4 regions of the Streptomyces sp. R818 genome follow, and region 2 is predicted to be linked to each of the others. Evidence: riboswitches for the same ligand, from Rfam matches in the RefSeq annotation. Region 2 holds a riboswitch; each other region holds the start of a gene.

Region 1 (7,729 bases), on a different contig from region 2:
TGCGGCCCGAGAGGTAGCTGGTGGCGGCGCTCGCCGCGAGCGTGTTCAGCAGGGCGGTGCCGATCGAACCGCCCACCTGCTGCATGGTGTTGACGGTCGCGGAGGCGACGCCCGCGTCCTCGGCGGCGATGCCGCTGGTGGCCAGGGCCATCGCGGGCGGCATCACGGCACCCAGGCCCGCGCCGATGAGCAGCAGCTGCGGCAGTACGTGGGTGGTGAACCCGGAGTCGAGACCGATGCCGGTCAGCCACGCCATGCCGACGGCGGCGACGGCGAACCCGGCGGGGATGACGACCTTCGGGCCGATGCGCGGCACCAGGACCGTCGTGGAGATCTGCGCCATGACCATCAGGGTGGCCATCATCGGCAGGAACGCGACACCCGTCCTGGTCGGGCTGAATCCGAGGTTGAGCTGCAGGTAGTAGGTGAGGAAGAGGAAGACGCCGAACATGCCCGCGCCCGTGATCAGGACCGTGATGAACGAGGCGGCCCGGTCCCGGTCGAGCAGGACCCGCATCGGGAGCAGCGGGTGGGTCGCCTTGGTCTGCCACCAGGCGAAGGCGGCGAGCAGCACCGCGCCGGAGGCGAGGAAGCCCCAGGTCAGCGGGGAGTTCCAGTCGTGCGTCTCGGCGTTGGAGAACCCGTAGACCAGGGAGAAGAGTCCGGCGGAGACGAGGACCGTGCCGGGCAGGTCGAGCTTGGCGCCGGCGGCGTCGCGGTGGTTGCCCAGGAGCAGCCAGCCGCCGATGAACGCGGCGACGGCGAAGACGAGGTTCACGTACAGCGTCCAGCGCCAGTCGAGCGTGTCGGTCAGGACGCCGCCGAGCAGCAGCCCGACGGCGCCGCCCGCGCCCGCGATCGCGCCGTAGACGCTGAACGCCTTGGCGCGCTCCTTGGCGTCGGTGAAGGTCGTGTTGAGCAGGGACAGGGCGGCCGGGGCGAGCAGGGCGCCGAAGACGCCTTGCAGGGCGCGTGCCGTCACCAGCATGCCGAAGCTGGTGGACGCGCCGCCGAGGACGGAGGCGCCCGCGAAGCCCGCGACGCCGATCAGGAAGGCGGGCTTGCGGCCGAACAGGTCGGCTATGCGGCCGCCGAGCAGGAGCAGGGAGGCGAAGGCCAGCGCGTACGCGGTGACGATCCACTGGCGGTTGCCGTCGGTGAAGCCGAGGTCCTGCTGTGCGGAGGGGAGCGCGATGTTCACGATCGTCGCGTCGAGGACGACCATGAGCTGCGCGATGCCGATGATGCCGAGGATCCACCAGCGCCTGGCCGCGACCTTGGGGTCCGGCGGGATCGCCACGCTGGTCGTGTCGGCCACTGTCGACTGGGACATGAGAAGGCCACTCCGGGGATGAGAGTCCAGGGACGAGAGGATGCGGTAAGGAAACGAAACGGTTTCGTTCACCGCCTCGACGAGCGTACGACTTCGTAAGCGAAACGGCAACGTTTCGCTGGGCGAGTGGGACGTGACCTGCGCGACACGCACCGGAACGCCGATGCCCGGCGCTCCCCTGAGGGGAGGCCGGGCATCGGGGGGTGGTCGGGTGGAGGCGGCGGGTCAGCCCTTCTGCTGGGCGGTCTGCAAGGCGTTGATGCACGCCGAGATGGCCGTCTGCAGCTCCTCCAGGCGGCGGACCATGTCGTCCTCGTAGATGTCGTCGATCTCCTGGATGTCGTCGAAGGTCAGCTCCTCGAACGCCTTCGTCGCCTTCTGCAGGCTGCTGTAGAACTTCGCGCGCCGCTCCTGCACGCGCAGTTCGGGGTCGGCCTCGACGGTCTCCGCGATCAGCGTGCGCACCGAGTCGTACGCCTCGCGGGTCCATTCGCCCGCCTCCTCGTCCTCGTCGAGCTCGTCGATGAGGGAAAGGTGGCGCTCGGCCTCCTCGCGGAGTTCCCGCGGGGCCTCGATCTTCTGGCCCGCGGCGGTCTTGACCTGCCCCTCCTCGGCGATCTTCCGGACGTACTCGAGCCGGTCGCCGGTCTTCGATTCCTCCGCGACGGCCTTCTTCAGGTCGTCCGTGCGGACGATGTCGCGGGCCAGGTCCGAGCGGAGCAGCGGGTCCTCGTCGAGGCGGTCGAGCAGCGCCTTGCGGGCCGCTTCCGCGGTGCCCGGGTCGGCGAGGATCGCGGCCCGCAGCGCCGTCGGGTTCTCGGCGACCTCCAGGGCCTTGGTGGGCCGGATGCCCTCCGCCTCCGCGGCCTCGGTGATGGCCTGGCCGCGCACACTGGTCGCGCTGGAGCGCGAGACGTAGTACTGCAGCCACAGATCGGCGTCCGGCAACTCGATCTCGGCGCCCGGGGTCAGCGCCTCGAACTGCGGGACCACGCCGTCGTCGGCGGCCCTGTCCCACGCCTTGTAGAACCGCATGACACGCTCGGGGGAGCACTCCGCCAGCTCGGCGAACCTCCGGGCGGAGACCTTCGGCGATTCACCGGCGGGCTGTCCCCCGGGGCGCACACTCCTGGCCACCTTCAGAGCGAACGTCCACCCGCCGGTACGGGCGTACACCCCGAACTCACGGGCATCCCGAGCAATGGCCTCCGGCACCTCAGGCACGGAGTCGTCCGCGCCGGCGGGCTGCCAGAAGTTCTCGGACGCGCCGTCTTCGTCCGGGCCGGAGGGGGCGGGCGCCGGGGGCGCCCCGGTCAGTTCTGCCGACGTGGCGGAGTCGGTCCGGACCGTTGTCCCGGGGGCGTCGGCCTCGTCGCCGGGCGGAGTCCATGTGGCCGGTGTGTCCAGCGGGCCGGCCGTCTTCTCGTCCGTGCCCGCGTGCCGGGCTGCCGGTACGTCCGCGCCGGGCGCCTCCCCGTTGTTCTCGCCGGACGGGACGGGGGCCTCGGACGAGTCGATGGCTACGGTCACGTAGGTGCTCCTGAGTGCTCGGGCGCGGGCGGTTCGACCCGATACCTTATCGCCCCGGGCACCTCCGACCGGGTGAGGCCCGCCCTGGCCGGGCCGCCCCGGGAGAACTCACCCCGAGCCCAGCGAAGAGCGAAAAGGTGCCGGGCCCGCCGATTGCAGCTCCCCCCACTGCGACCGGCGGGCCCGGGCCTCGACCGTGCGCCGCGGCGGGAGAGCGAGGGCACGGGAGGCTCTGCTGAGCAGTATCCCCAAGGCGCGGGCCGGGGCAATCGGGCCATGTGACCCTCCTCACTGGGCCGAACGGCCCGCATTCGCGCGCCCCGCCGGACACACGCGCCCCGGAGCCCGACTCCGGCCCCGCCTCAACCGCCCTCGGCGACCCGTGCCGACCAGCGCTGCTCGACCTTGGCCAGACGCCAGTAGGCGAGCGCCGCCGCCCACACCGCGACGAACAGGCCGACGATGACGTACCCCACGTTGTCGAGGTCGAGCCCGGCGATCCAGCCGGTCACCGCGTCCGTGAGGGCGAGTTTCTCGCGCAGGACACCGACCAGCTCGATCGTGCCGATGAAGAACGCGACCGCGATCGACAGACCGGTGATCGTGAGGTTGTAGAACACCTTGCGCACCGGGTTGGAGAACGCCCACTGGTACGCGAAGTTCATGAACGTCCCGTCCAGCGTGTCGAACAGACTCATGCCCGCCGCGAAGAGCAGGGGCAGGCAGAGGATCGCGTACCAGGGCAGCCCGGCCGCGGCCCCGCTGCCCGCCATCACCATCAGGGTCACCTCGGTCGCCGTGTCGAAGCCGAGGCCGAAGAGGAAGCCGAGCGGGTACATCTGGCCGGGGCGGGTGATCGACCTGGTGAAGCGGCCGAGGATGCGGTTCATGAAGCCCCGCGAGTCCAGGTGTTCCTCCAGCTCCCGCTCGTCGTACGAGCCTTCGCGCATCGCCCGGAACACCTTCAGGATGCCGAGGAGCGCCACCAGATTGAGCGCCGCGATCAGGTACAGGAACGTGCCCGACACCGTCGTGCCCACCACGCCCAGGACCTGGTGCGTGGTGGACTCGTCGTTCAGGAGCACACCGGCGAGCGCCGCGCCGCCCGCCACGAGCGCCGCCATCGCGACGACCACGCTGGAGTGCCCGAGCGCGAACCAGAACCCGACCGACACGGGCCGCTTGCCGTCCGCCATCAGCTTGCGGGTGGTGTTGTCGATCGCCGCGATGTGGTCGGCGTCGAACGCGTGCCGCATCCCGAGCGTGTACGCGGTGATGCCGAGTCCGATGCCGAACGCCTTGTCGCCGACCTCGTAGTGCTCGGGGACGACGAGAAGGAACAGCACGCCGAACGCGACGACGTGCAGCGCCGCGATCACCGCGAGGAGACCCGCCGTACGGACGGTGTCCTCACGGCGCCAGCGGAAAGTCGCGGGGGTTCCGGGCAGGGTCATGCCTTGATCACGCTCCAGCACCTCGTGGATCACTTCGTGAGATGCCGTGGCCGGTCTCCTGGCTTACGGGCATGGCGCGCCGCTCCTGCCTTCCCAGCCGCCCGGAGGCGGCCAGTGGCGCGGTGGAACGGCGTGCTCCGCACCGACCCGGAAGCGGGACGGCACGGAACCCGATCACAGTGGCGAGGGCCGCTCCGGACTTGGCCCCGAAGGGCCGTCACCGGTCTTCCCGAGCACCACGGCCCGCCCACCTTAGAGGACGGGCCGCGCGCTGCTCCGGGCGGCTACCCCTCGCGGCGCTCGCGCGCCCGCCCGATCTCCTCGTACGCCTTCTCCCGGCCCTCCCAGTGCGAGCCCTCGACGGACTTGCCGGGCTCCAGGTCCTTGTAGACCTCGAAGAAGTGGGTGATCTCCAGGCGGTCGAACTCGGGGAGGTCGTCGATGTCCTGGGTCTCCGCGTGGCGCGGGTCGTGCGCGGGCACGCACAGGATCTTCTCGTCCGGGCCCTTCTCGTCGCTCATCACGAACATGCCGATGGCCCGGCACTCGATGACGCAGCCGGGGAACGTCGCGTCGCCGGTCAGCACCAGCGCGTCCAGCGGGTCGCCGTCGCCGCCGAGGGTGCCTTGTACGTAGCCGTAGTCCGCGGGGTACTGGGTCGAGGTGAACAGCATCCGGTCGAGCCGGATCCGCCCGAGTTCGTGGTCCATCTCGTACTTGTTCCGGGAGCCCTGCGGGATCTCCACGATCACGTCGAACGCGTCGCCGCGCGTCTCGCTGCCGCCCAATGTGGCCTCCTTGCCCCATTGCCGCCCGCTCGAATTGCCACCGAGTGTGCGCCGCGCGGGCCGGGGGCGGAAGCCCTTCGACAGGCCCTAGGACAGCCCCCGGCCGGAGGGGCCGATGGGGAAGACGAGTTCCGGCCGGTCCCATGCGACGGCCGGGGGCCGTGCGACGGCCGTGCCCGTGCGGTGCGCCCCGACGCTGCGGTAGAAGCCCTCCGCCGGCGGGTGCGCGACGACGCGTACGTGGTCCAGGCCCGCGGTGTGCGCCTCGTCCCGCATGTGCGCGACGAGCAGGCGCCCGATGCCCATTCCCTGCGCGTCGTTCGCGACGAACATCAGGTCCAGCTCCGGCGGGGCGAGGAGCAGGGAGTAGAAGCCGAGCACGCGGTCGTCGGCGAGCGAGGCCGCGACGAAGACCCGGTGTGCCTCGATGTAGTCGGGGCCCACCCGGTAGTCCGCGACCATCGGCGCGTACGGGCCCTCGTAGGCGCGGGAGCCGCGGACGAGCCGGGTCAGCCGTCTGGCGTCGCGCGCGGTGGCCCGGCGCACCGTGACGGCGGGGTCACCGCCACGCCGCGTAATGCTCGATGTCATGCGTCGAGTATTACGTATCTGATCGCGGACCCGGCAATCGGCGGTCAGCCCGTGGGCACGGTCGCTTGGACCTGGCGCAGGAACGCGGCGTTGTCGGGGGTGTGGCGCAGCCTGTCGAGCAGCGCCTCGTAGGAGGAGTGGCCGTCCCGGTCCCGCAGCGCCCGGCGCAGTCCGCGCTCGGCCGTCAACTCCGTCGCGGAAAGCAGGAGTTCTTCGCGGCGCGTGCCGGAAGGGGCGAGATCGACGGCCGGGTGGACGCGGCGGTCGGCGAGCGAGCGGTCCAGGCGCAGCTCCATGTTGCCGGTGCTCTTGAGCTCCTCGAAGAAGTAGTCGTCGGCGCGGGAGCCGGTGTCGACGAGGGCGGTGGCGAGGATCGTCAGAGAGCCGGCCTCCTCGGTGTTGCGGGCGGCCCCGAACAGCCGCTTCGGGCCGAGCAGCGCGGCGGCGTCGACACCGCCGGACAGGGTCCGGCCGCCCGAGGAGGCCGCGTTGTTGTGGGCGCGGCACAGCCGGGTGAGGGAGTCGAGCAGGACGACGACGTCGCGGCCCCGCTCGACCAGGCGCTTCGCGCGCTCGACGGCGAGTTCGGCGAGCGCGATGTGCGCCTTGGCGGGCTGGTCGAAGGTGGAGGCGTACACGTCGCCGCGCACGGAGCGCCGCATGTCGGTGACCTCCTCGGGGCGTTCGTCGACGAGCACCACCATGAGATGCGCCTCGGGGTGGTTGGCGGCGACGGCGGCGGCGAGCTGTTGCAGCAGGACGGTCTTGCCGGTCTTCGGCGGCGCGACGAGCAGTCCGCGCTGGCCCTTGCCGACCGGCGCGAAGAGGTCGACGACGCGGCCCCCGAGGCCGCTCGCCGGGCTCTCCATGCGCAGCCGCTCGGACGGGTGCAGCGGGGTGAGGTCGCCGAAGCGGGGGCGGCTTCGGACGGCGTCGACGGGTGCGCCGTCGACGGTCTCGACGTGGGTGAGCGTGTGCGGCCTGGCGCACAGCCCGGCCACCAAGTCGCCCTTGCGCAGCCCGAGTCGGCGGACGAGCGCGGCGGGGACCTGGACGTCGTGGGAGGCCGGCAGCAAGGTGGCGGCGCGCAGGTGCCCCGCCCCGTTCGGGCCGATGTCGAGGACGCCGGTGGCCGTCCGTACGGAAATGTCCGGTGCTTCCAGAGTGGTGGTGGTCATGATCGGTTCACGGTCCTTTCGCGGACGCTGGTGGTACGCGGAGTGCAGAAGGGAAGGGGGGACCGGCGAGCGGCGGGGCGGAACATCACGCCCCGCGGGACGGGCAGGACAGCCCGTGGCCGGAAGAGATGCGCGCGCTGAGGCGCTGGGAAAGACAGATCGCTGCGAAGCGGATGGCTGAGAAGCGGATCGCTGCGAAGCGAGAAGGGATGCGGCACCGGCGCCTCGGAAGGGGCGTACACACGTGCCACTCGCACTGTAGCACTCACATCCGGGCGGACGGCAACAGCGGACTTCGCGGCCCCGCCGATCTATGCTGGGCGGCCATGTTCACACCCCACGGCCCCACCCTCCGCGAGCTGGCCGTTCAGGCGCTGTCGTCGGTCGAGCGCGGCTACGACCTGCTCGCCCCGAAGTTCGACCAGACCCCGTTCCGCACGCCGGACAGCGTCCTCACCCCGGTCGCGCGGGCGCTGAGCGACTTCGGCCCGTACGGGGACGGGCTCGACCTGTGCTGCGGGACCGGGGCGGGGCTCGGCGTGCTGCGCGAGGTGTGCGCCGGGCGGACCGTGGGCGTCGACTTCAGCGCGGGCATGCTGGACGTCGCGCGCGGGGAGGAGCCGGCCGCCTCGTACGTGCGCGGGGACGCCCTCGCGCTGCCGTTCCGGGCCGTCTTCGACCTCGTCGTGAGCTTCGGCGCGTTCGGCCACTTCCTGCCCGGGCAGTACCCGGCCCTCTTCGCCCAGGTGCGTCAAGTGCTGCGCCCCGGCGGGCAGTTCGCGTTCCCGCTGCCCGCTCCGGCGCGGCCGGGGTCGCCCGCGTACTGGATGATGCTCGGCTTCGACGGCGCGATGC
Region 2 (7,729 bases):
ACACACCCCCGGGGCGGACTTCCCCGGCAAGAGGAAGGATGCGGCATGCCTGAGCGGTTCGCCGACGAGATCGAGGCGACAGTGGAGCGGGCGGTGCGGGCGGTCCCGTGCCGGGTGGTGGTGTGCCGCGACTGCTGCTGCGGCACCGCCAAGGTTCAAGGGGATCACGCGGCGCAGACGGCGCGTCTGCGGGAGATCGCCCCGGTGCGGATCTCCGAGTGTCTTGACGTGTGCGAACAGGCCAACGTCGTCGTGGTGCAGCCGTCGGCGGCAGGGCGCGCGGCAGGCGCTCGCCCGGTCTGGCTCGGGTTGGTCAACGACCCGGCTGCCACCGAGGACATAGGGGGCTGGGTGCGGGCCGGTGGTCCGGGTGTCGCGCCCCGGCCCGAGATCCTCGACCTCTATCTGATCGACCCGCCGCGCCGCGCTGGCACAGCGACCTCATGACCGGAATGACCAGAGGTCTGGGGGCGGCGGACGAAGTGCCGGCGGGCGACGTCGTCGAGGCGCTGCGCGACGTCGCACAACTGGGCGGTTTCTTCGCCCTCGACACGGTCCCGGGGCGCGCGGCATGTCAAGAGCGGCTCACCCGGGAGGAGTTCGCCGCGCGGGCCAGGACCGTCAACGAACGCTACGGCACCGCTGAAGCCCGTATCGGCGTCTCCATCGCCCACCTCGGACTCGCGGCCCGCCTGTGGTCGCCGGTCCTCACCTGTGCCCTCGTGCACGGGGTGGTACCGGTGATGACCACCGTGGAATGGGCCGGGGACAGCTCGGCCCTGCGGCTGCCCGGACCTCGGGGCAGCCGCGCCCCGGGGTCGGCGTCGGCGCTCGCCGACGCCGTGCGCGCCCAGGCCGACGGCGTCCTTCAGCACGTGGAGAGCCACCTGCCCGGCAAGATGGCGCCGCGGCTGCTCGCCGGGAACTCCGCTTCCGCGCTGGTCGGTTCGGCGGCGCAGTTGCTGAGGTCCCGGCCCGGCCTGCGGGTGCCGCTCACCGAGCTGACACGGGAACTCCTGGAGACGGGACGGCTGCGCGGGACCGGCTGGATCACCGGCCCCGAGCTGACCTTCCGCCGCCGCAGCTGCTGCCTGTACTACCGGGCGCCGAACGGCTCGAAGTGCGGCGACTGCTGCCTGAACCGGTGACCCGTCAGGGGCCTTCGTCGGGCACCGGCACGTCCGCAGGCAGGAACGTCACCTGGGGACGGCCCGTGCGGGGGTGCACCGCGACTTCGGCGGTCACCTCGTAGACCTCCGCGAGCAGGCGCGCGGTGAGCACCTCGTGCGGCGGCCCGGACGCGACGACACCGCCGTCGCGCAGCACGTACAGGCGATCGCAGTAGTACGCGGCCAGGTTGAGGTCGTGCAGAGCGACAAGAACCGTCGCGGGCAGCCGGCGCAGTACGGTCAGGATCTCCAACTGGTGCCGGATGTCGAGGTGGTTGGTCGGTTCGTCCAGGACGAGCAGCGACGGCTCCTGGGCCAGAGCGCGGGCGATGAGCACCCGCTGGCGCTCACCACCGGAGAGCCGGTCGAAGGGGCGGTCGGTCAGCGGGACGGCGTCGACCGCGGCGAGCGCCGCCTCGATCAGCTCGGCGTCCTGTGTCGTGTCGCCCGACAGGAGCCGCTTGTGCGGGGTCCGGCCCATCGCGACGACCTCACGCACGCTCAGGTCGAGGCCGGACGGAGCGTCCTGCACCACCGCGGCCAGCGTGCGCGCCAGCCGGCGCGGGGGCAGGGACCAGGCGTCCTCGCCGTCGACCCGGACCGCTCCGGCATCCGGCCGCAGGACGCGGTAGACGGCGCGCAGCAGGCTGGACTTGCCACTGCCGTTCGGTCCGACGAGGCCGATCGTCTCGCCAGGGCGGGCCGTGAGCGAGACGTCGTGGACCAGGTGCCGGGCGCCGGCCGTCAGCGTGACGCCCTCGACGTGGAGTTCGGCCGCCGCCGTCATGCCGCGCCTCCCGCCTGCTTGCGCGCGTCGCGCCGCATCAGCCACAGGAAGAACGGGCCTCCGCACAGGGCGGTGAGAACGCCGACCGGGATCTCCTCCGGCGCCGCCACGGTCCGCGCCGCGATGTCCGCGAGAACCAGGAAGGAGGCGCCCCCGAGTGCGGCGGCCGGCAGGATGCGCCGGTGGTCGCCGCCGACGAGCAGGCGCACGATGTGCGGCAGCATCAGGCCGACGAAGCCGATCGGTCCGGCCGCGGCCACCAGCACTCCGGTGACCAGCGAGACGAGTACGAACATCCGGGCCCGGAACCGTGCGACGTCCAGGCCGAGAGTGGCGGCGGCCTCTTCCCCGGCGAGCAGCAGGTTCAGGTTCGGGGCCTGCACCATGAGGACGGCGATGCCGAGCAGCAGGGCCAGCCCCGGCAGCCACAGCGACCCCCAGGACACACCGCCCAGACCGCCCAGCGTCCAGGCGAGGACGGTGCGCGCCTCGTTGCCGTTGTCCGTGGTCAGGAGCAGGAGGTTCAACAGGGCGCTGAGCACCGACGCCACCGCGACCCCGGCCAGGATCAGCCGCAGGGAGGTGATGCGGCCGCCGGTGCGGGCGGCGGCGTAGACGAGTACGAGCGCCCCCAGCGCTCCGGCGAAAGCGGCCGCCGACAGGGACACCGCCCCGAACAGGCTCACCCCGAACACGATCACCGCGACCGCGCCGAGTGAGGCGCCGGAGGACACCCCGAGCAGGTACGGCTCGGCGAGCGGGTTGCGGACCAGTGCCTGCAACGCCGTACCGACGACGGCGAGGCCGGCGCCGGTGACCGCGCCGAGCAGGACGCGGGGCCCGCGCACATCGAGGACGATCGTCTCCCGCGCCCGCGTCCAGGTCGGCTCCGACCAGTCGACGCCGAGCGCGTGCGTCACGATGCCCCACACCTGGGCGGGCGGCACGTGCACCGAGCCGAGAGCGAGCCCGGCGGTCAGGGAGGCGAGCAGGAGCACGCCGAGTACCACCAGGGTGAGGACGAACGAACCCCGGCGGCCCGCCTTCACCGCGGCGGAACTCCTGGCCTTCGCGACAGCCGGAGCGGTCACTTGAAGCTGTCCGGGTGCAGCCCGCGCGCCAGGTCGCCCACCGCGTCCGCCGACCGGACGCCGACCAGGGTGTCGGTCAGCGGCAGCACCACGAAACGCTTGTTCTTGATCGCGGGCACGTCGGCGAGTGCGGGCTGGGAGAGCAGGAACTTCTTCTTCTGCGCGACGCTGGTGCCCGCGTAGTCGTAGATGGCGATGACGTCGGGCTTGCGGTCCACGACCTGTTCCCAGGAGACGTCGCCGAACACGTCGTCCAGGTCGGCGAAGACGTTCTTGCCGCCCGCCAGTTTGATCAGTTCATTGCCCAGGCCCTTGCCGCCCGCGGTGAAGGCGGACTTGTCGCCGCTGTCGTAGACGAACACGGAGACGTCGTCCGCGTCCCGCACGGCCTTGCTCGCCTTGTCGACGCGGCCGCGCAGCTTGGAGACGAGGGCGGACGCGCGGTCGGAGACGCCGAAGATCTTGCCGATCGTGCGTATCTCGGTATACGTGTCCTGCATGGTCACCCCCTTCTTCCCGGCGCAGTTCTCCCGGTTGAGGTAGGTGTCGATGCCCGCGTCCTGGAACGCCTTGCGCGAGCGTCCCTCCTTCTCCGCGAACGCGCTGGCGTACCCGCCGTAGACGAAGTCGGGATCGGTGTCCAGGACCTTCTCGAACGACGGTGCCTCCTTCGACAGCTGCGGGATCGACGCGAAGTCCTTGCGCAGAGCGGGCAGAACCGCCGAGTCGGGATACGAGGTGCCGACCATCCGGTCCTTGAGGCCCAGCGAGAGCATCAGTTCGGCCGGGTGCTGGTGGATCGTCACCGCGCGGGACGGCGGCTTCGTGTACGTCGTCTTGACACCGCAGTTGTCGACGGTGACGGGGAAGCCCTTCGCCGCCGAGGCCCCGGCTTTCGGGGAGTCGGCGGACGTGCCCGATGAGCTGCACCCTGCTGTCAGCAGGATCGCCGACAGCGCGGTGGCAGCCGCGGCGAGACGCGCCGGACGCCGCCCGCGTGCGGCCGCGGCCGACGGGGAGAACGAGAAAAGGGAACGGTGGTGACCGTCGTGCATGGGAAGCCTCCTGCGGAGTCCGCGCTCCTCGGATCGGGCCCGCGACAGGTCAGTGACCTGACTTCCGCGTACGCCCTTCGAGACGCGCGCGGTCACAGTGGCGGGACCGTGCCGGACTCACACCGGCTTCCTGGCTCCTGCCGCGGCTTTGACCCGGTGATCGTACGTAATGACAAGGCAAACCAGGGAATCGGGTCGGATCGGGGTCGGGAGCCCCGATCCAGGACGATCGTGTCGCCGGCATCGACCTCGCCGCCGAACGTGGTGGTTCTGCCGGTCTTGGCCATGAACGCGACAGGCGATACCGTCTCTTCGTTATCGACGACGGTCGACGGAAGCCGGTGAGAACCCGGCACGGTCGCGCCACTGTGATACGGGACAGCATCTGTGTCCCGTGAGTCAGACCCGTGGCTGTCGTCCCTGTGCACCACCGAGATGGGACGCGAACTCCCGAGGAGGCCCTGCCATGGCGCAGCACGTCGCCCAGCCGACCGCCACCACCCCTGTCATACCGGCCAAGCTCCCCCTGAAGGACATAGCCCCGTGGGCCGTGTTCTTCGGTGTCCTGATGCTGGTTCTTCTGTACTTCGTCGGCGCCGAACAGGGAGCCACCTCCGTGTTCAGCGGCGCGGACGTCCATGAGTGGGTGCACGACGCCCGCCACCTGCTCGGCTTCCCCTGCCACTGACGTAAGGGACACCGAACAGCTCATGAACTCAACCACCGTACGCAGCCTGCTCGTTCGGGGCATGCTCGCCGGTCTCGCGGCGGGCGTGCTCGCCCTCGTCATCGCCTACTGGCTCGGCGAGCCGATGGTCGACAAGGCGATCGGCTTCGAGGAGGCCCACGCCGGTCACTCGCACGGTGACGAGGTCGAACTCGTCTCGCGCAGCCTCCAGTCCACGGCCGGACTCGCTACCGGCGTCCTCGTCTACGGGGTCGCCTTCGGCGGCATCGCGGCGCTCGCCTACTGCTTCGCGCTCGGCCGGGTGGGCCGCTTCGGCCCGCGCGCCACGGCGCTGCTGCTGTCCGGCTGCGCCCTGCTCGCGGTCTACGTCGTGCCGTTCCTGAAGTACCCCGCGAACCCGCCGGCCGTCGGCAACCCCGACACCATCGGCAAGCGGACCACGCTGTACTTCCTGATGATGGTGCTGAGCGTGCTCATCGCGGTCGCGGCGACGATGCTCGGCAAGCGGCTGGCCCCGCGTCTGGGCACCTGGTGGGCCACCGTGGTCGCGGTCCTCGGCTTCGCCGTCGTCATCGGCCTGGCCTTCCAGTTCCTGCCCGTGATCAACGAGGTGCCCGAGCACTTCCCGGCCGCTGTGCTCTGGCGCTTCAGGCTCTCCGCCCTCGCCATCCAGATCACGCTGTGGACCGGATTCGGCCTGCTCTTCGGCGAGTTGGCCGAGCGCCTGCTCAAGCCCCGGCCCGCCGCGGTCGGCCACGCGGTCCCCGCAGGGAGCTGAACCGGCCGCTCCGGCGAGGAGATCGAGCCGATCGCGTCGTACGTGAGGGCCCACGGAACCATCCGTGGGCCCTCACGCGTTCACCCAGGCACCACTGGTCCGGCGACGAAGCGAGGAGCCGAGTGGGCAGACAACCGCAGCCCCGGCACATCGTCCTCGGCGGCCGTGAGGCGGTCGCCCTCACCATGGAGGAATACGAGAACCTTCTTGCGAGCCGACGACAGATCGGCGGCCAGAGCGCCAAGGTGCGGGTGCTCGCCCAGCAGGCCAAGCGGACCCGGCGCCTTCTGGAAGAGCTGGAGGAACTGGTGGGGGATTGCACTCCGGCCGCCTGCGCCTCCTCACCGCACCAAAGCTCCGCCGAAGCCGACTGCCCGCGCTGCGCCCTGGCGACGCTGCTGCACCGCTACCGGGAAGGCAGGCCCTGACCGCGCTGAGCGACGGCCGGGGAGAGGGGCCGCCCGCAGCGCACGTTCCAGCGCCCGCCACGTCCGCTCAGTTCGGTGACCGTCAGCGGAGCCACATCGCAGCGCCAGAAAGCGGACAGGGGCGCGCCCAGCGCGTGCACGACGGCAGCACGCACCAGTTCGGGTTCCACGACGGCGATCACGAGACCGTCGTCCGTGGTTGTCACCTGGAGCCACCGTGACACGCGCGCGCAGAGGTCGGCCACCGACTCCCCGCCCCTGGCGGGGAATTCGGGATCCGACAGCCACTGGGCGATGTCCTGCGGCGAGCTCTCGCTCACCTCGGCCAGGGTTCTGCCGCGCCACACCCCTGCGTTCGGTACGGCCAGTTCAGTAGGTGAGGCGGAAGAGGTGAGTCCCAGCAGTTCCGCTGTCTCACGGCAGCGGCGGCTCCCGGACACGACGGCCAGGCCGGGCTCGGGCAGCGACGGGGCGGCGGCTCTCGCTGCCTCGCGGCCCGCCGGATCGAGCGGGGCTCCGTCGTCGAACCGTGCCTGCCGGAGCGAGGCGTTCATGGCGGGCGAGACGAGCCAGACGCGGCAGGTCATGACAGAACCTTCCGTAGTACGGGAGTACGGGAGTACGGGAGTACGGGGGCAGGGGGCTGTGTGGCGCGGAGCACCCGCCGGGACTCAGTCCTCCTGCCCCTCCACGGGATACGGCACGTACGTGCGCCGCCCGGCGTCGATCGCCAGCCGTCCTCCGGCCGGCGGGCGGGCCCGCTGGGCGCAGTCCCGCCGTTCACAGATTCGGCAACCGAGCCCGATCGGAGTGGCGGACCGGGGATCGTCGAGTGCGACTCCCGCCGCGTGGACCAGGCGATGGGCGTGGCGCAGTTCGCAGCCGAGCGCGACGGCGAACTCGGCGCGCGGCGCATGGTGCCCGTGGCCGCCTCGCGTCACGGTGCGAGCGATCCAGAAGTGGCGCTTCCCGTCCGGCATCTCGGCGACCTGGGTGAGGACACGGCCCGGGGCGGAGAACGCCTCGTACACCGTCCACAGCGGACACGTGCCGCCGAGCCGCGAGAAGTGGAAGTCGGTGGCCGACTGGCGTTTGGAGATGTTCCCGGCGCGGTCGACCCGCAGGAACGAGAACGGCACCCCGCGCTGCCCGGGCCGTTGCAGGGTGCTGAGCCGATGGCAGACCGTCTCGAAGCCGACACCGAAGCGCGCCGCGAGCAGTTCGATGTCGTAGCCGCTGTCCTCCGCCGCCCGGTGGAACGCCGTGTACGGCATCAGCAGCGCGCCTGCGAAGTAGTTCGCGAGCCCGATGCGCGCCAGGGCCGATGCCTCGGACGACCCCAACTCGTCTGCCCCGTCCGTCAGATGACCGAGAAGCGGGTCGTGCTCCAGGAGTGCGAGCTGGGTGGCGAGCTGGAACGCCCGCTGTCCGTCACTGAGCCATGGTGACAGGAACAGCAGACCGGACTCGCGGTCCAGGCGACGCGCGTCGGCCGCGCGGCCCGGATCCGCCTGCACCACCTTCAGGCCGTGCCGCATCGAAAGCCGTACGGCCAGTGGCCCGGCGATCTGTCCCGGCCGCAGCTCCATCTCCCCGGCCAGCTCCTCGGCGGCCGCGTCGAGGGGCGCGAAGTGGTTGTGGTGGGCGTAGAAGAAGTCCCGTGCGTCGTCGTGCGGTTCGGCGGACGGCATCGCAGCCGGGCCCGGCGAGCCCCGGTCCGAGGTACCGAGCGC
Region 3 (7,729 bases), 220 kb from region 2:
GTCCCTGACGTGGGCGAGGTCGAGCTCGGCCACCGCCGCCTCCACCTCGGCGACCACGGCGTCGCGGCGCTCCCTGGTCACGGCGGGGTCGGCGTCGAGCTGGCGCACGGCCTCGCGGACGAGGTTGTCGAGGCGTACGGGGTCCTGCGCGTTGGCCGGCTGCGTCCGGTGGGTCGGCATCGCCAGCGAGACGGCGGGGTAGGGCCGCGGCGCGCGGAGGTCTCGCAGGATCGCCGGGTTCAACGAGGAGTGCATGCCTGAGTGCCCTTCTGACGCAACGCCTACGGATGCCGCAACCCCTCCATGCTGTGCACAGGAGGACATATCCGCCACCTTTGACGCGACAAAAAGTGCGCTACCTGGCATAGCGGTACGAGACTGGTGCCCGACCCGCAGCCGACCCAGGGGGCCCCATGGAGCAGACCGCGGAGCAGACCGCCGAGCGGAACGCGGCCGCCGCCAAGCTGCCTCTCTTCACCCTGACCACCATGGTCATCGGCTCGATGGTCGGTGCCGGGGTCTTCTCGCTGCCCAGCCGCTTCGCCGAGGAGACGGGTGTCGCGGGCGCGCTGATCGCCTGGGCCATCGCGGGGACCGGCATGCTGATGCTCGCCTTCGTCTTCCAGTCCCTCGCCGTGCGCAGGCCCGATCTGGACGCGGGCGTGTACGCGTACGCCAAGGCCGGTTTCGGCGAGTACCTGGGCTTCTTCTCGGCGTTCGGCTACTGGGCCAGCGCCTGCGTCGGCAATGTGACGTACTGGGTGCTGATCATGTCGACGGTGGGCGCGATCTGGCCCGCGCTCGGCGAGGGCGACACGGCGCTCGCGATCCTGCTCTCGTCGGCCGGGCTCTGGGCGTTCTACCTGATGATCAGGCGCGGTGTGAAGGAGGCCGCGGCGATCAACAGGATCGTGACCGTGGCGAAGATCGTGCCGATCCTCGTCTTCATCGTCCTCGCCCTGGTCTACTTCGACCCGTCGGTCTTCGCGGACAACTGGGGCGGCGCGGACTACGCGGGTTCCCTCTTCGGGCAGGTCAGGGGCACGATGCTGGCCACCGTCTTCGTCTTCCTCGGCGTCGAGGGCGCGAGCGTGTACTCCCGGCACGCGAAGAAGCGCTCGGACGTCGGCCGGGCCACCGTCCTCGGCTTCCTCAGCGTCTTCGCCGTCTTCGCCTCCGTCGTCATCGTGTCGTACGGGATCCTGCCGATGGGTGAGATCGCGGAGCTGCGCCAGCCGTCGATGGCGGGCGTGCTCGAGGACGCCGTCGGCACCTGGGGCAAGGTCTTCATCAGCGTCGGCCTGATCGTCTCCGTCCTCGGCGCCTATCTCGCCTGGACGCTGATGGCCGCCGAGGTGCTCTTCGTGGCGGCCAAGGACGACGACATGCCGCGTTTCCTGCGCCGCTCGACCCCGGCCGACGTGCCGGTGCCCGCGCTGCTCATGACGACGGTCCTCACCCAGCTGGTGCTGATCGTCACCGCGTTCTCGGACGACGCGTTCAACTTCGCGCTCAACCTGACCAGCGCGCTGTCCCTGATCCCGTACCTCTTCGCGGCCGCCTTCGCCGTCCGGATCGGGGCGCGGGAGGACCCGCTCACCGAGGGCGGACGCACCTCGTCGCGCGAACTGGTGATCGCGGCGGTCGCCACGCTCTACACGGCGTTCCTGCTGTACGCCGCCGGGCTGAAGTTCCTTCTGGTCTCCTTCGTCTTCTACGCCCCGGCCACGATCCTGTTCGTCATGGCCCGCAGGGAGCAGGGCCGGCGCCTGTTCTCGCCGGGCGAGCTGGTCGTCATCGCCGTCTCCGTCGCCGGTGCCGTGCTCGGCGTCGTCGCCCTGGCGGCGGGCTGGATCAGCCTGTGAGACCCGTGACCCCCTTCCCGAAGCCCGGAGGCACACCGTGACCGACCACGAGACACCCGCGTCCGCCGCCTACGGCGTCCACTCCGAGGTGGGCCGGCTCCGCAAGGTCCTCGTCTGCGCGCCGGGGCTCGCCCACCGCAGGCTGACCCCGACCAACTCCGACGACCTCCTCTTCGACGACGTGATGTGGGTGGAGAACGCGCAGCGCGACCACGCCGACTTCGTCAACAAGATGCGGCAGCGCGGCATCGAGGTCGTCGAGCTGCACGAGGTGCTCGCGCAGACGATGGCGCTGCCCGAGGCGAAGGACTGGCTGCTCGACCGCAAGATCGTCGCCAATCAGGTGGGGGTCGGGCTCATCGACGACACCCGCGCCTTCCTGGAGACGCTGCGGCCGGAGAAGCTCGCCGAGTTCCTCATCGGCGGGCTCGCCACCACCGATCTGCCGGACGAGTACCGCTCCGCGTACGTGTCGATGGCGCGCGAGTCCAGCGGAGTGCGCGAGTACCTGATGCCGCCGCTGCCCAACACGCTCTACACGCGCGACACCACCTGCTGGCTCTACGGCGGCCTGACGCTGAACCCGCTGTTCTGGCCCGCACGCCACGACGAGACCCTCCTGATGAAGGCGGTCTACCGCTTCCACCCGGAGTTCGCGGGCTCGACCGTCTGGTGGGGCGACCCCGAACAGGGCTGGGGTCAGGCCACGTTCGAGGGCGGCGACATCATGCCGGTCGGCAACGGCGTCGTCCTGATGGGCATGAGCGAGCGCACCTCGCGGCAGGCGATCACGCAGGTCGCGACCGCCCTGTTCGAGAAGGGCGCGGCCGAGCACGTCATCGTCGCCGGGATGCCGAAGCTGCGCGCGGCGATGCATCTGGACACCGTCTTCACCTTCGCCGACCGGGACATCGTCACGCTCTACCCGCGGATCATGGACTCGGTGCACACGTTCTCGCTGCGCCCCAGCGACAAGGCGCCGGGGCTCGACATCACCGACGAGGGGACGACCCCGTTCGTCGACGTCGTCGCGCGGGGGCTCGGCCTGCCGGGGCTACGGGTCATCGAGACCGGCGGCGACGTGTACGCCTCCGAGCGCCAGCAGTGGGACAGCGGCAACAACGCGGTCGCCCTGGAGCCCGGGGTCGTCGTCACCTACGACCGCAACACCCAGACCAACACGCTGCTGCGCAAGGCGGGCGTCGAGGTCGTCACGATCGTCGGCGCGGAACTCGGCCGCGGCCGGGGCGGCGGCCACTGCATGACATGCCCGATCGTCCGCGACCCCGTCTCCTACTGAGGCGCCGCCCGGTCAGAAGTGCGTGGCGATGCCGAAGACCCGGCGCAGCTGCGCCATGTCGTGCCGGTCGCGGTCGGCGGGCTCGTAGCCCTGGTGGAAGCGCACCTGCTGCTCGGCCGAGAGGCACGGGACCGGCTCCCCCGCGATCGTGCCGGTGACGAAGACCTCCGCCGGGTAACGGAACGGCCGCTCCGGGTCGAGCGAGGACTGCTCGGCCGACCCGTCGGCGGCGAAGCGCAAGGGGTGCAGGTCGAGTTCGCGGCCGTCGGGGTGGGCGAGGACGAAGCGCGCGGGGCGCCAGTCGAGGGTCTCGGCGAACCCTGCGCCGGTGAGGGCGGCGAGCACGGCGGGCTCCTGCTCGTGCCGGTGCATGAGATCGAGGTCGCGGTGGTCCCTGGTCTCTTCGCCGACGAGGGCGTCGATGCCCCAGCCGCCGCCGATCCACACGTCCGCCCCGGCCTCCCGCAGCAGGGCGAGGACGCCTCGTACGTCGTCCGCTGTCATCACGCGAGGCAGGCTAGGCGGGCGGGGCGCGGGCGGCGAACGGATTTCGGGGGCGTGGGTGGGCCCGTGATACGTTCCGTGAGCCAGTCGTACCTTTGTGCGTTCTGTAGGGAGCGCGTACGGGTCAGGGAATCCGGTGAGAGTCCGGAGCTGACGCGCAGCGGTGAGGGGGACGGGCGGGGCCACTGCCACTGAGCCGGTCGACGGTTCGGGAAGGCGCTCCGCCTGGACGATCCCGAGTCCGAAGACCTGCTGGCGGCCTCCGGACCGAGACCCGGCCGGGGGTGAACCGTAGGCCGGCTCCGCGTATGGGCCCTGGACGCAGAGGAACCCCCGTGCCCTTCGCACGTCGACTCCGCCACTTCGCACCGCTGTGGGCGGGCGCCCTTCTCCTGACCGCGTGCGGCGGTGGCGACGGCTCCGCCGACGCCGCCCAGGGTGCAGGCGCCGCCGTCACCCTCGACAACTGCGGCGCGACGGTCCGCGTCGCGCACACCCCGCGCCGGGCCGTCGCCCTCGACCAGGGCTCGGCGGAGATCCTGCTCTCGCTCGGGCTCGCGGACCGGATGGTCGGCACCGCGACATGGACCGACCCTGTCCTCAAGGGCCTGGAGAAGGCGAACGCGAAGGTGCCGCGCCTCGCCGACCGCTACCCCTCCTTCGAGAAGGTCCTCGACACCGAACCGGACTTCGCCGCCGCCTCCTTCCAGTACACGATCGGCAAGGGCGGCGTGGCACCGCGCGACAAGTTCGAGAAGCTCGGCGTGCCCACCTACCTCTCCCCCAGCGACTGCGCGGGCAAGGACAACAGCGGGGACGGCGACGGCGTCCGCACCAGCGCGCTGACGATGGACACGGTCTACGGCGAGATACGTGACCTGGCGCGGATCTTCGACGTCGAGGAGCGCGGCGAGAAGCTCGTCGCTCAGCTCACGTCCCGGGTCGACAAGGCGACGACCGGGATCGACGCCGACGGCGTGAGCGTCCTGTACTGGTTCGCCAACTCCGACTCGCCCTACATGGCGGGCTGTTGCGGCGCGCCCGGCATCGTCACCAAGGAACTCGGCGTGCGCAACGTCTTCGACGACACCCACGAGGAGTGGCCGCAGATCAACTGGGAGACGGTCGCGGACCGCGACCCGGACGTCCTCGTCATCGGCGACCTCACCCGCCGCTCCCAGTCCGCCGAGTCCGCCGCGCAGAAGATCAGGTTCCTGGAGTCCGACCCGGTCACCAAGAACATGACGGCCGTGCGCGAGAAGCGGTACGTGCTGCTCAGCGGGCAGGCCCTCAACCCCACCATCCGCACCGTCGAGGGCGTGGAGAAGGTGGCCGCCGCGCTGCGCGAGTTCGGCCTCGACAAGTGACGACCACGGTGGTCCGCCCCGCCCTCTACTGGGCCGCGGCCCTCGCGGCGCTCTGCGTATCGGTCGCCGTCGCCATCACGATCGGGCCCGCGCACATCCGCGTCGCCGACGTGTGGTCGACGGTCGGCGCCAGGATCGGCTGGGGCACCTCGGACCTCTCCCCGATCCGCGACGGCATCGTGTGGAACCTGCGCCTTCCGCGCACCCTGCTCGCGGCGGTCTGCGGCGCGGGCCTCGCCGTCTGCGGCACGGTGCTGCAGGCGCTGCTGCGCAACCCCCTCGCCGACCCGTTCGTGCTCGGCGTCTCCTCGGGCGCCTCGACCGGCGCGGTCCTCGTCGTGGTCCTGGGCCTCGGCGGCGGCGCGCTCTCCGTCTCCGGCGGCGCCTTCCTCGGCGCGCTCTGCTCGTTCGCGCTCGTCCTCGTGCTCAGCCACCTGCTGGGCGGCTCGACGGACCGGGTGGTGCTGTGCGGGGTCGCCGCGATGCAGCTCTTCTCGGCGCTGACCTCGTTCGTGATCCTGACCGCCGCCGACGCGGAGACCACCCGCGGCGTCCTGTTCTGGCTGCTCGGCTCGCTCGGCGGCGTCGGCTGGACCGAAGTGTGGCTGTGCCTCGCCGTGCTGATCGTGGCGCTCGCGGTGTGTCTCGGGTACGGGCGGACCCTGGACGCGTTCGCCTTCGGGCAGGAGGCCGCCGCCGCGCTCGGCGTCCACGTCGCGCGGACCCGGATCGTCCTGCTCTGCGTGACGGCGCTGCTCACGGCGGCCCTGGTCAGCGCGGCCGGGGCGATCGGCTTCGTCGGGCTCGTCCTCCCGCACGCGGCGCGCGCCCTGGTCGGCCCCGGGCACACCCGGCTGCTCCCGGTCACGGCGGTCGCCGGGGCGGTGTTCCTGGTCTGGGTCGACACCCTGGCCCGTACGGTCCTCGAACCGCAGGAGGTTCCGGTGGGGGTGGTGACGTCGCTGATCGGCGTGCCCGCGTTCGTGCTCGTCCTCTTCCGCGGAAGCGGCCGGGGCGGCCGGGCCGGCCGGGGCGGTCGCAGCGCCCGGGGCGCCCGGTGAGCGCGGGCCTCGCGGCGGACCGCGTCTCCTGGTCGGCGGGCGGCACGCTCGTGCTCGACGGGGTGAGCCTGACGCCGCGGCCCGGCGCCGTCACCGGCGTCCTCGGCCCGAACGGCTCGGGCAAGTCGACGCTCCTGCGCCTGCTCGCCGGGGTGCTCGCCCCGGCGTCCGGTGTCGTCACGCTCGACGGCGACGCGCTCGGTGCCGTCCCGCGCAGGACGGCCGCCCGGCGCATCGCGCTCGTCCACCAACAGGCGGACACCCAGGTCGAGTTGACGGTCGCGGACGTCGTCCGGCTCGGCCGCACCCCGCACCGCAGGGCCTGGTCGCCCGCGTCGGCGGCGGACGAGGCGACGGTCCGCGACGCGCTGGAGCGCACCGGCCTCGCCGGCCACGCGGACCGCCTGTGGCACACCCTGTCGGGCGGCGAGCGGCAGCGGGCGCAGATCGCGCGCGCCCTCGCGCAGGAGCCCCGCGAGCTGCTGCTCGACGAGCCGACGAACCACCTGGACATCCAGCACCAGTTGGAGCTGCTCGACCTGATCTCAGGTCTTGAGCTGACCAGCGTCGTCGCCCTGCACGACCTCAACCTGGCCGCCGCCTACTGCGACCAGGTCGTGGTCCTGCGCGGAGGCCGGGTCGTCGCGGCGGGCGAGCCCGGCGCCGTCCTCACCGAGGAGCTGATCGCCGGCGTCTACGGCGTCCGCGCGCACATCACCAGGCCGGGGCCGGGCGAGCGCCCGCACATCCGCTTCCTCGGCACTCTGCGCTGAACTCACTCGAAACGGTCGGGGTCCCCCGCGCCGCGCCGTACGACGGTCGCCTCACCGTCGGAGAAGTCGACGACGGTCGTCGGCTCGGTGCCGCAGTCGCCGGAGTCGAGGACGGCGTCCACGACGTGGTCGAGCCGCTCCTTGATCTCCCAGCCCTGCGTCAGCGGCTCGTCCTCGCCGGGCAGCAGCAGGGTGCTGGAGAGCAGCGGCTCGCCCAGCTCGGCGAGGAGCGCCTGGGTCACGACGTGGTCGGGGATGCGGACGCCGACCGTCTTCTTCTTCGGGTGCTGCAACTGGCGCGGCACCTCGCGCGTCGCGGGCAGGATGAACGTGTAGCTGCCGGGCGTCGCCGCCTTGATGGCGCGGAACACGTCGTTGTCGATGTGCACGAACCTGCCGAGCTGCGCGAAGTCCTGGCACATGAGGGTGAAGTGGTGTTTGTCGTCGAGATGCCGGATCGCGCGGATCCGCTCGACGCCCTCGCGGTTGCCGAGGCGGCAGCCGAGCGCGTAGCAGGAGTCCGTGGGGTAGGCGATCAGCGCGCTGTCGCGGACGGAGTCGGCGATCGCGCCGATGGTGCGCGTCTGCGGGTTCTCGGGGTGCACATCGAAGTAGCGGGCCATCCGTCGACCCTACGGGATCAGTGGCGAACGCCACGGCGTTGCGGGGCGGCGGATTCCGCGTACACGCGCGACAATCCCGACACCCGCCCACCCTGCCCTCTTCCGACGGGCGCGGCACGGACCATACTGGTCCTGCCCCGACCACTCACAGAAAACCCCATGGCCAAAAACAGCAGCTCCCCGATCACCGTCCCCGACACCGCGTGGCTCGGTCACGGACGCCACCTCGGCCCGAG
Region 4 (7,729 bases), on a different contig from region 2:
CCCAGGCGCTGCAACTCACCTCCTACACCGAGGACATGCGGGCCCAGGGCCTGGAGCCGACCTCGCAGCTGCTCGACATCGGCTACGTCACCGCCGACGACACCCTCGCCCAGCTCCTCGACATCTCCGCCGGCGGCCGCGTCCTGCGTATCGAACGCCTGCGCCTGGCCAGCGGCGAGCCCATGGCCATCGAGACGACGCACCTCTCCGCCAAGCGCTTCCCGGCGCTGCGCAGATCGCTCGTCAAGTACACCTCTCTCTACACGGCCCTCGCCGAGGTCTACGACGTCCATCTCGCCGAGGCCGAGGAGACCATCGAGACCTCCCTCGCCACCCCGCGCGAGGCCGGACTGCTCGGCACCGACGTCGGCCTGCCGATGCTGATGCTCTCCCGCCACTCGATCGACGGCTCGGCGCAGCCGGTGGAGTGGGTGCGCTCGGTGTACCGGGGCGACCGGTACAAGTTCGTGGCGCGCCTCAAGCGCCCCATCGACTGACGATCACCCGTCGGCGGACCGGAAGGGTCTCGTCCGTTATCCGGACAGGGGTTCCAAAGACCAAGACTCTCGCACTAGATTTCCCGCACGTTAAGCGTGAGATAAGTGGGATCAGCGAGGGGACGGAGCCCGAGATGTCCGATGCGCCGGAAGTGGCGAACAAAGCAGCAAGACCGGTGGTGACACCGGTCCGCGTGGTCATCGGGCTGTGCCTGGTCGCACCGTTCGTGGCGATGCTCTGGGTCAGCTCCTACTCGAAGATCGACCCGACCTTCATCGGCATCCCGTTCTTCTACTGGTACCAGATGCTCTGGGTGCTGATCTCGACCGGGCTCACGATGATCGCGTACCAGCTCTGGCAGCGTGACCAGCGCGGTCGCAGGGACTCGGCCGTCCGCTCCGCTCAGGAATCGGAGGGGCAGCGATGAACGACGGCGTCAACGGTGTCGCGCTCACCGTCTTCATCATCTTCTTCGTGGCCGTCACGGTCATGGGCTTCCTCGCCGCGCGCTGGCGCCGCTCCGAGACCGACTCGCTCGACGAATGGGGCCTCGGCGGGCGCTCGTTCGGCACCTGGATCACCTGGTTCCTGCTCGGCGGCGATCTCTACACGGCGTACACCTTCGTCGCCGTCCCCGCGGCGATCTACGCGGCGGGCGCGTCCGGCTTCTTCGCCGTGCCGTACACGATCCTGGTCTACCCGCTGATCTTCACGTTCCTGCCGCGCCTGTGGTCGGTCTCGCACCGCCACGGGTACGTCACGACCTCGGACTTCGTACGCGGCCGCTTCGGTTCCAAGGGCCTCTCCCTCGCCGTCGCGATCACCGGCATCCTCGCCACGATGCCGTATATCGCGCTCCAGCTCGTCGGCATCCAGGCCGTGCTCGACGTCATGGGCGTCGGCGGCGGCGAGAACACCAACTGGTTCATCAAGGACCTGCCGCTCCTCATCGCCTTCGGCGTCCTCGCGGCGTACACGTACTCCTCGGGCCTGCGCGCCCCCGCGCTGATCGCGTTCGTCAAGGACGGTCTGATCTACCTCGTCATCGCGGTCGCCATCATCTACATCCCGATCAAGCTGGGCGGCTTCGACGACATCTTCGCCGCGGCGGGCGAGAAGTTCGAGCAGCTCAATCCGGCGACAGGGAAACCCGTCGGGGCGCTCGCGCCGGGCGAGGCGGGCCACTGGACGTACGCGACGCTCGCGCTCGGCTCGGCGCTCGCGCTGTTCATGTACCCGCACTCGATCACCGCGACGCTCTCCTCCAAGAGCCGTGACGTGATCCGCCGCAACACCACGATCCTGCCGCTGTACTCGCTCATGCTGGGCCTGCTCGCGCTGCTCGGGTTCATGGCGATCGCGGCCGGGATCAAGGTGCAGAACGGGCAGTTGGCGATCCCGCAGCTGTTCGAGGACATGTTCCCCGACTGGTTCACGGGTGTCGCGTTCGCCGCCATCGGCATCGGCGCGCTCGTGCCCGCGGCCATCATGTCCATCGCCGCGGCGAACCTCTTCACGCGCAACATCTACAAGGACTTCATCAAGCCCGACGCGACCCCGGCGCAGGAGACCAAGGTCTCCAAGCTCGTGTCGCTGCTCGTGAAGGTGGGCGCGCTCGTCTTCGTCCTCACCATGGACAAGACCGTCGCCATCAACTTCCAGCTCCTCGGCGGCATCTGGATCCTGCAGACCATGCCGGCGCTGGTCGGCGGCCTCTTCACCCGCTGGTTCCACCGCTGGGCGCTGATCGCGGGCTGGGCGGTCGGCATGGTGTACGGCACGCTCGCCGCGTACGGGGTGGCGTCGCCGACGCAGGCGCACTTCGGCGGGTCCTCGAAGGAGATTCCCGGCATCGGGGAGATCGGGTACATCGGTCTGACGGCGTTCGTGATGAACGTGATCGTGACCGTCGTCCTGACCTTCGTCCTGAGGGCGGCGAAGGCCCCCGAGGGCATCGACGAGACGTCGCCCGGCGACTACACGGCCGACGCCGGCGACAAGGGCGTGCAGACGGACCTCCCGGTCGTGGGGGCGGGCTCCGGCCACTGATCCAGTCGTACGTTCCTTAGGACGGGCCCCTCTGCTTGCGCGGAGGGGCCCGTCCTCGTACGTGCCGCTGAACGACACGGCCGACACAAGATATGGGCCCGTCACTCGCACCCGGCACAACATGTATGCTCGCTCTCGCTGCAGCCGCAGGGGAATCCGGTGCAAATCCGGAACTGTCCCGCAACGGTGAACGTAGCGCGCATACCGCCGCGCCCGCGTGAGTCCGACGACCTGCCGCAGCCCGTCCGAGCCGTCCGGCCCGGACGGAGATGACGTCCGGGCCTCGCGGAATGGGCCGGTGACGACGGCGCCCCCCTGCGTGCGCGCCCGAGCCACTCCTCCCCGCAAGGCCCCGAGCCGAGCGAGGGAGAGCCCCCAGTGACCATCGCGCCGCCCGCCGAACCGGTCTCAGCCGCAGAAGAGCAGGACGCTCCGGGCACCGCGCTGCTGCGCACCCTGACCGAGCTGACCGCCGACCTCCCGGGCGCCGACCCCGGCCGCGTCGCCGCCGCCGCGCTGCGCGGCCGCAGCGCCCGCGCCGACGAGGCCGAGCTGCGCGAGCTGGCCACCGAGGCCGCCGCCGGGCTGATCTCCGAGGACCCGGTCTACTCCCGGCTCGCCGCCCGCCTGCTCACGCTCACCATCGCCGCCGAGGCAGCCACGCAGGGGGTCACCTCCTTCACGGGGTCGATCGCGGTCGGCCACCGGGAGGGCCTGATCGCCGACCGCACCGCCGAGTTCGCCCGCGTACACGCGACGCGGCTCGACGCGCTCATCGACACCGGCGCCGACGACCGCTTCGGCTACTTCGGCCTGCGCACCCTGCACAGCCGTTACTTGCTGCGCCACCCGATCACCCGCCAGGTCATCGAGACGCCGCAGTACTTCATGCTGCGCGTGGCCACCGGTCTGGCCGAGGACGATTCCGTGCGCGCCCTGGGCGAGGTCGCCGACCTCTACGGCCTCATGAGCCGCCTGGACTACCTCCCCTCCTCCCCCACCCTCTTCAACTCCGGCACCCGTCACCCGCAGATGTCGAGCTGCTACCTGCTCGACTCCCCGCTCGACGAGCTGGACTCGATCTACGACCGCTACCACCAGGTGGCCCGCCTCTCCAAGCACGCCGGCGGCATCGGACTCTCCTACTCCCGCATCCGCAGCCGGGGTTCGCTGATCCGGGGCACCAACGGGCACTCCAACGGCATCGTGCCGTTCCTGAAGACGCTGGACGCGTCGGTCGCCGCCGTGAACCAGGGCGGGCGCCGCAAGGGCGCCGCCGCCGTCTACCTGGAGACCTGGCACTCCGACATCGAGGAGTTCCTGGAGCTGCGCGACAACACCGGCGAGGACGCGCGCCGCACCCACAACCTCAACCTGGCGCACTGGATCCCCGACGAGTTCATGCGCCGCGTCGCCGACGACGGCCCCTGGTCGCTGTTCTCCCCGGCCGACGTGCCCGACCTCGTGGACCTGTGGGGCGCCGAGTTCGACGCCGCGTACCGCGCTGCCGAGGCCGACGGCAAGGCGCAGAAGACGATCCCCGCGCGCGAGCTGTACGGCCGCATGATGCGCACCCTCGCGCAGACCGGCAACGGCTGGCTGACCTTCAAGGACGCCGCCAACCGCACCGCCAACCAGACCGCGGAGCCCGGCCACACCGTCCACTCCTCGAACCTGTGCACGGAGATCCTGGAGGTGACGGACGACGGGGAGACCGCTGTCTGCAATCTGGGGTCGGTCAACCTGGGCGCCTTCGTCGTCGACGGAGACATCGACTGGGAGCGGCTCGACGAGACGGTCCGCACCGCCGTCACCTTCCTCGACCGCGTCGTCGACATCAACTTCTACCCGACCGAGCAGGCGGGCCGCTCCAACGCCCGCTGGCGCCCGGTCGGCCTCGGCGCGATGGGCCTCCAGGACGTCTTCTTCAAGCTGCGCCTGCCCTTCGACTCGCCGCAGGCGAAAGCACTTTCGACGCGCCTTGCCGAGCGCATCATGCTCGCCGCGTACGAGGCCTCCGCCGACCTGGCCGAGCGCAACGGCCCGCTGCCCGCCTGGGAGAAGACCCGCACCGCGCGCGGAGTCCTGCACCCCGACCACTACCCCGACGCGCAGGTGACCTGGCCGGAGCGGTGGGCCGCGCTGCGGGAACGGATCGCCGCCGTCGGCATGCGCAACTCATTGCTCCTCGCCATCGCGCCGACCGCGACGATCGCCTCCATCGCGGGCGTCTACGAGTGCATCGAGCCGCAGGTCTCCAACCTGTTCAAGCGCGAGACGCTCTCCGGCGAGTTCCTCCAGGTCAACTCCTACCTGGTCGACGAGCTCAAGCGGCTCGGCGTCTGGGACGCGCAGACCCGCGAGGCGCTGCGCGAGTCGAACGGCTCGGTGCAGGGCTTCACCTGGGTGCCCGAGGGGGTCCGCGCGCTGTACCGCACGGCGTGGGAGCTGCCGCAGCGCGGGCTCATCGACATGGCGGCGGCCCGCACGCCGTTCCTCGACCAGGCCCAGTCCCTGAATCTGTTCCTGGAGACGCCGACCATCGGCAAGCTCTCCTCGATGTACGCGTACGCCTGGAAGTCGGGCCTGAAGACGACGTACTACCTGCGCTCGCGCCCCGCGACGCGCATCGCGCGGGCCGCTGCCCGGGTGCCGGTCCAGATGGCCGAGCCCGACGCCGTCGCCTGCTCCCTGGAAAACCCCGAGTCCTGCGAGGCCTGCCAGTAATGACGACCACTCCTGAGAAGACCGCGAAGAACCTGCTCGACCCGGGCTTCGAACTGACCCTGCGCCCCATGCGCTACCCGGACTTCTACGAGCGCTACCGCGACGCGATCAAGAACACCTGGACCGTCGAGGAGGTCGACCTCCACTCCGACGTCGCCGACCTCGCGAAGCTGTCGCCGGGCGAGCAGCACATGATCGGCCGCCTGGTCGCGTTCTTCGCGACGGGCGACTCGATCGTCGCCAACAACCTGGTGCTCACCCTCTACAAGCACATCAACTCCCCGGAGGCGCGGCTCTACCTCTCGCGCCAGCTCTTCGAGGAGGCCGTGCACGTCCAGTTCTATCTGACGCTGCTCGACACCTATCTGCCCGATCCGGACGACCGCGCTGCCGCGTTCGCCGCGGTGGAGAACATCCCGTCCATCAGGGAGAAGGCGGAGTTCTGCTTCAAGTGGATGGACTCGGTCGAGTCCATCGACCGCCTGGAGACCAAGGCGGACCGCCGCCGCTTCCTGCTCAACCTGATCTGCTTCGCGGCGTGCATCGAGGGCCTGTTCTTCTACGGGGCCTTCGCCTACGTGTACTGGTTCCGCTCGCGGGGCCTGCTGCACGGCCTGGCCACCGGCACCAACTGGGTCTTCCGCGACGAGACGATGCACATGAGCTTCGCCTTCGACGTCGTCGACACGGTGCGCAAGGAGGAGCCGGACCTCTTCGACGACGCGCTTGAGGAGCAGGTCACCGCGATGCTGCGGGAGGCGGTCGACGCCGAGCTGCAGTTCGGCCGTGACCTGTGCGGGGAGGGGCTGCCGGGGATGAACACCGACTCGATGCGGCAGTACCTGGAGTGCGTGGCCGACCAGCGGCTCCAGCGGCTCGGCTTCGCGCCGGTCTACGGCTCGGAGAACCCGTTCTCGTTCATGGAGCTGCAGGGTGTCCAGGAGCTGACGAACTTCTTCGAGCGCCGGCCCTCGGCGTACCAGGTGGCGGTCGAGGGCTCGGTCGGCTTCGACGAGGACTTCTAGGCGCTTCTACGAGGTCTTACGCGACCTTCGCGTACTCGGGGCCGCGGGTCAGGCTCTCCCTCTCCCGCGCGTCCCGGGCCTGCCGGATCTCCCGGTCGATCCGGCGGTCGTGCGCGGCGCCCCACAGGGACGGGGCGGCGAGGAGGAGGAAGACGAAGAGGACGGTGAGGTAGTTCATCGCTGTGTTCATGTCCTCTACTCTCCCGCCGTCCGGCCCCGCGCGGCAGTGGCAGTCCTGTCACTGACCCTCGAATTACTGCCAGCTCTGCGGCACACTGGCAGACATGCTGAAGAACGTGGCCGCAGTGCTGCTCGACGGTGTGCACCCCTTCGAACTCGGCGTCGTGTGCGAGGTGTTCGGCCTCGACCGCAGCGACTCCGGGCTGCCCGCGTACGACTTCGCGGTCGCCTCCGTGGAAGGGCCCTCGCTCACCACTCACGTACCGGGCATGACGGTCTCCACCCCGTACGGCCTCGAACGCCTGGAGGAGGCCGACCTCATCGCGATCCCCTCCGCGGGGCGGCGCTTCGACCAGTACCCGCCGGTGCTGCTCGACGCGCTGCGCCGGGCGGTCGACCGGGGCGCGCGCGTGCTCAGCCTGTGCGCGGGGGTGTTCGTGCTCGGCGAGGCCGGACTGCTCGACGGCCGCCGGACCGCGGTCCACTGGCGGTACGCGCACGATCTCGCCGTCAGATATCCGCGCACCCGGGTCGACCCCGACGTCCTGTACGTGGACGAGGGCTCGGTGATCACCAGCGCGGGCACGGCGGCCGGGATCGACGCCTGCCTGCACATCGTGCGCACCGAGCACGGCTCCGAGGTGGCCAACGCGGTCGCGCGCCGCATGGTCGTGCCGCCGCACCGCGACGGCGGCCAGGCCCAGTACGTGGAGCGGCCGCTGCCCGCGACGCGCTGCGACACCGTCGGCGAGGTCCTCGCCTGGATGGAGCGGCACCTGGACGAGCCGGTGACCGTGGAGGATCTTGCCGCGCGGGCGCTCATGTCACCGCGCACCTTCGCCCGCCGCTTCCAGCAGGAGACGGGCACGACGCCGTACCGCTGGCTGCTTCGCCAACGGGTGCTCTTCGCCCAGGAGTTGCTGGAGCGGACGGACGAGACGGTGGACGCCATCGCCGCGCGCGCCGGGTTCGGCAACGCGGCGGCGATGCGCCACCAGTTCATGAAAGCGCTGGGCACGACGCCCAACGCCTTCAGGAGGACCTTCCGTGTACGCCTGGCCGGCTAGGGCCTGTCCCGGCTAGCCCCGCGCCTCCACCCGCAGTACGGCCCGCTTCGGCTGGAGCGTGATCCCGATACGGGCCGTGCTGTCCGTCTCGTCGGTCGGCACGAGCCGCCAGCGCGAGACCACCGTGCCCAGGATGATCGACAGTTCGGCCATGCTGAAGTGGTCGCCGGGGCACTTGCGGTT

The links. Region 2 has a riboswitch for cobalamin ahead of N5I75_RS32650 (CbtB domain-containing protein). Riboswitches for the same ligand answer to the same signal wherever they lie in the genome.
Region 1: another riboswitch for cobalamin. It lies ahead of nicT (Nickel transporter NicT); the one in region 2 lies ahead of N5I75_RS32650 (CbtB domain-containing protein).
Region 3: another riboswitch for cobalamin. It lies ahead of N5I75_RS31625 (ABC transporter substrate-binding protein); the one in region 2 lies ahead of N5I75_RS32650 (CbtB domain-containing protein).
Region 4: another riboswitch for cobalamin. It lies ahead of N5I75_RS02475 (ribonucleoside-diphosphate reductase subunit alpha); the one in region 2 lies ahead of N5I75_RS32650 (CbtB domain-containing protein).

The regions. Positions count from the first base shown of each region.
Region 1 covers NZ_JAOCNE010000013.1:64,436-72,164, reverse strand. Annotated here, with positions in the region: gene N5I75_RS29785 (MFS transporter) at 1-1,333, opposite strand, end outside; gene N5I75_RS29780 (hypothetical protein) at 1,559-2,557, opposite strand; gene nicT (Nickel transporter NicT) at 3,226-4,317, opposite strand; cobalamin riboswitch at 4,349-4,573, opposite strand; gene N5I75_RS29770 (inorganic diphosphatase) at 4,602-5,105, opposite strand; gene N5I75_RS29765 (GNAT family N-acetyltransferase) at 5,193-5,696, opposite strand; gene rho (transcription termination factor Rho) at 5,741-6,874, opposite strand; gene N5I75_RS29755 (class I SAM-dependent methyltransferase) at 7,201-7,729, shown strand, end outside.
Region 2 covers NZ_JAOCNE010000014.1:237,452-245,180, forward strand. Annotated here, with positions in the region: gene N5I75_RS32625 ((2Fe-2S) ferredoxin domain-containing protein) at 46-447, shown strand; gene N5I75_RS32630 ((2Fe-2S)-binding protein) at 453-1,148, shown strand; gene N5I75_RS32635 (ABC transporter ATP-binding protein) at 1,153-1,956, opposite strand; gene N5I75_RS32640 (FecCD family ABC transporter permease) at 1,953-3,047, opposite strand; gene N5I75_RS32645 (ABC transporter substrate-binding protein) at 3,044-4,102, opposite strand; cobalamin riboswitch at 4,133-4,274, opposite strand; cobalamin riboswitch at 4,382-4,531, shown strand; gene N5I75_RS32650 (CbtB domain-containing protein) at 4,569-4,790, shown strand; gene N5I75_RS32655 (CbtA family protein) at 4,813-5,568, shown strand; gene N5I75_RS32660 (hypothetical protein) at 5,691-5,996, shown strand; gene N5I75_RS32665 (histidine phosphatase family protein) at 5,975-6,583, opposite strand; gene N5I75_RS32670 (short-chain fatty acyl-CoA regulator family protein) at 6,668-7,729, opposite strand, start outside.
Region 3 covers NZ_JAOCNE010000014.1:17,562-25,290, reverse strand. Annotated here, with positions in the region: gene N5I75_RS31645 (baeRF3 domain-containing protein) at 1-255, opposite strand, end outside; gene N5I75_RS31640 (basic amino acid/polyamine antiporter) at 414-1,865, shown strand; gene N5I75_RS31635 (arginine deiminase) at 1,903-3,165, shown strand; gene N5I75_RS31630 (nucleotidyltransferase domain-containing protein) at 3,178-3,669, opposite strand; cobalamin riboswitch at 3,748-3,940, shown strand; gene N5I75_RS31625 (ABC transporter substrate-binding protein) at 3,978-5,036, shown strand; gene N5I75_RS31620 (FecCD family ABC transporter permease) at 5,033-6,097, shown strand; gene N5I75_RS31615 (ABC transporter ATP-binding protein) at 6,094-6,870, shown strand; gene N5I75_RS31610 (L-threonylcarbamoyladenylate synthase) at 6,873-7,493, opposite strand; gene N5I75_RS31605 (hypothetical protein) at 7,697-7,729, shown strand, end outside.
Region 4 covers NZ_JAOCNE010000001.1:553,339-561,067, forward strand. Annotated here, with positions in the region: gene N5I75_RS02460 (GntR family transcriptional regulator) at 1-497, shown strand, start outside; gene N5I75_RS02465 (DUF3311 domain-containing protein) at 632-925, shown strand; gene mctP (monocarboxylate uptake permease MctP) at 922-2,547, shown strand; cobalamin riboswitch at 2,672-2,800, shown strand; gene N5I75_RS02475 (ribonucleoside-diphosphate reductase subunit alpha) at 2,926-5,274, shown strand; gene N5I75_RS02480 (ribonucleotide-diphosphate reductase subunit beta) at 5,274-6,299, shown strand; gene N5I75_RS02485 (hypothetical protein) at 6,316-6,489, opposite strand; gene N5I75_RS02490 (helix-turn-helix domain-containing protein) at 6,584-7,546, shown strand; gene N5I75_RS02495 (bifunctional albaflavenone monooxygenase/terpene synthase) at 7,559-7,729, opposite strand, start outside.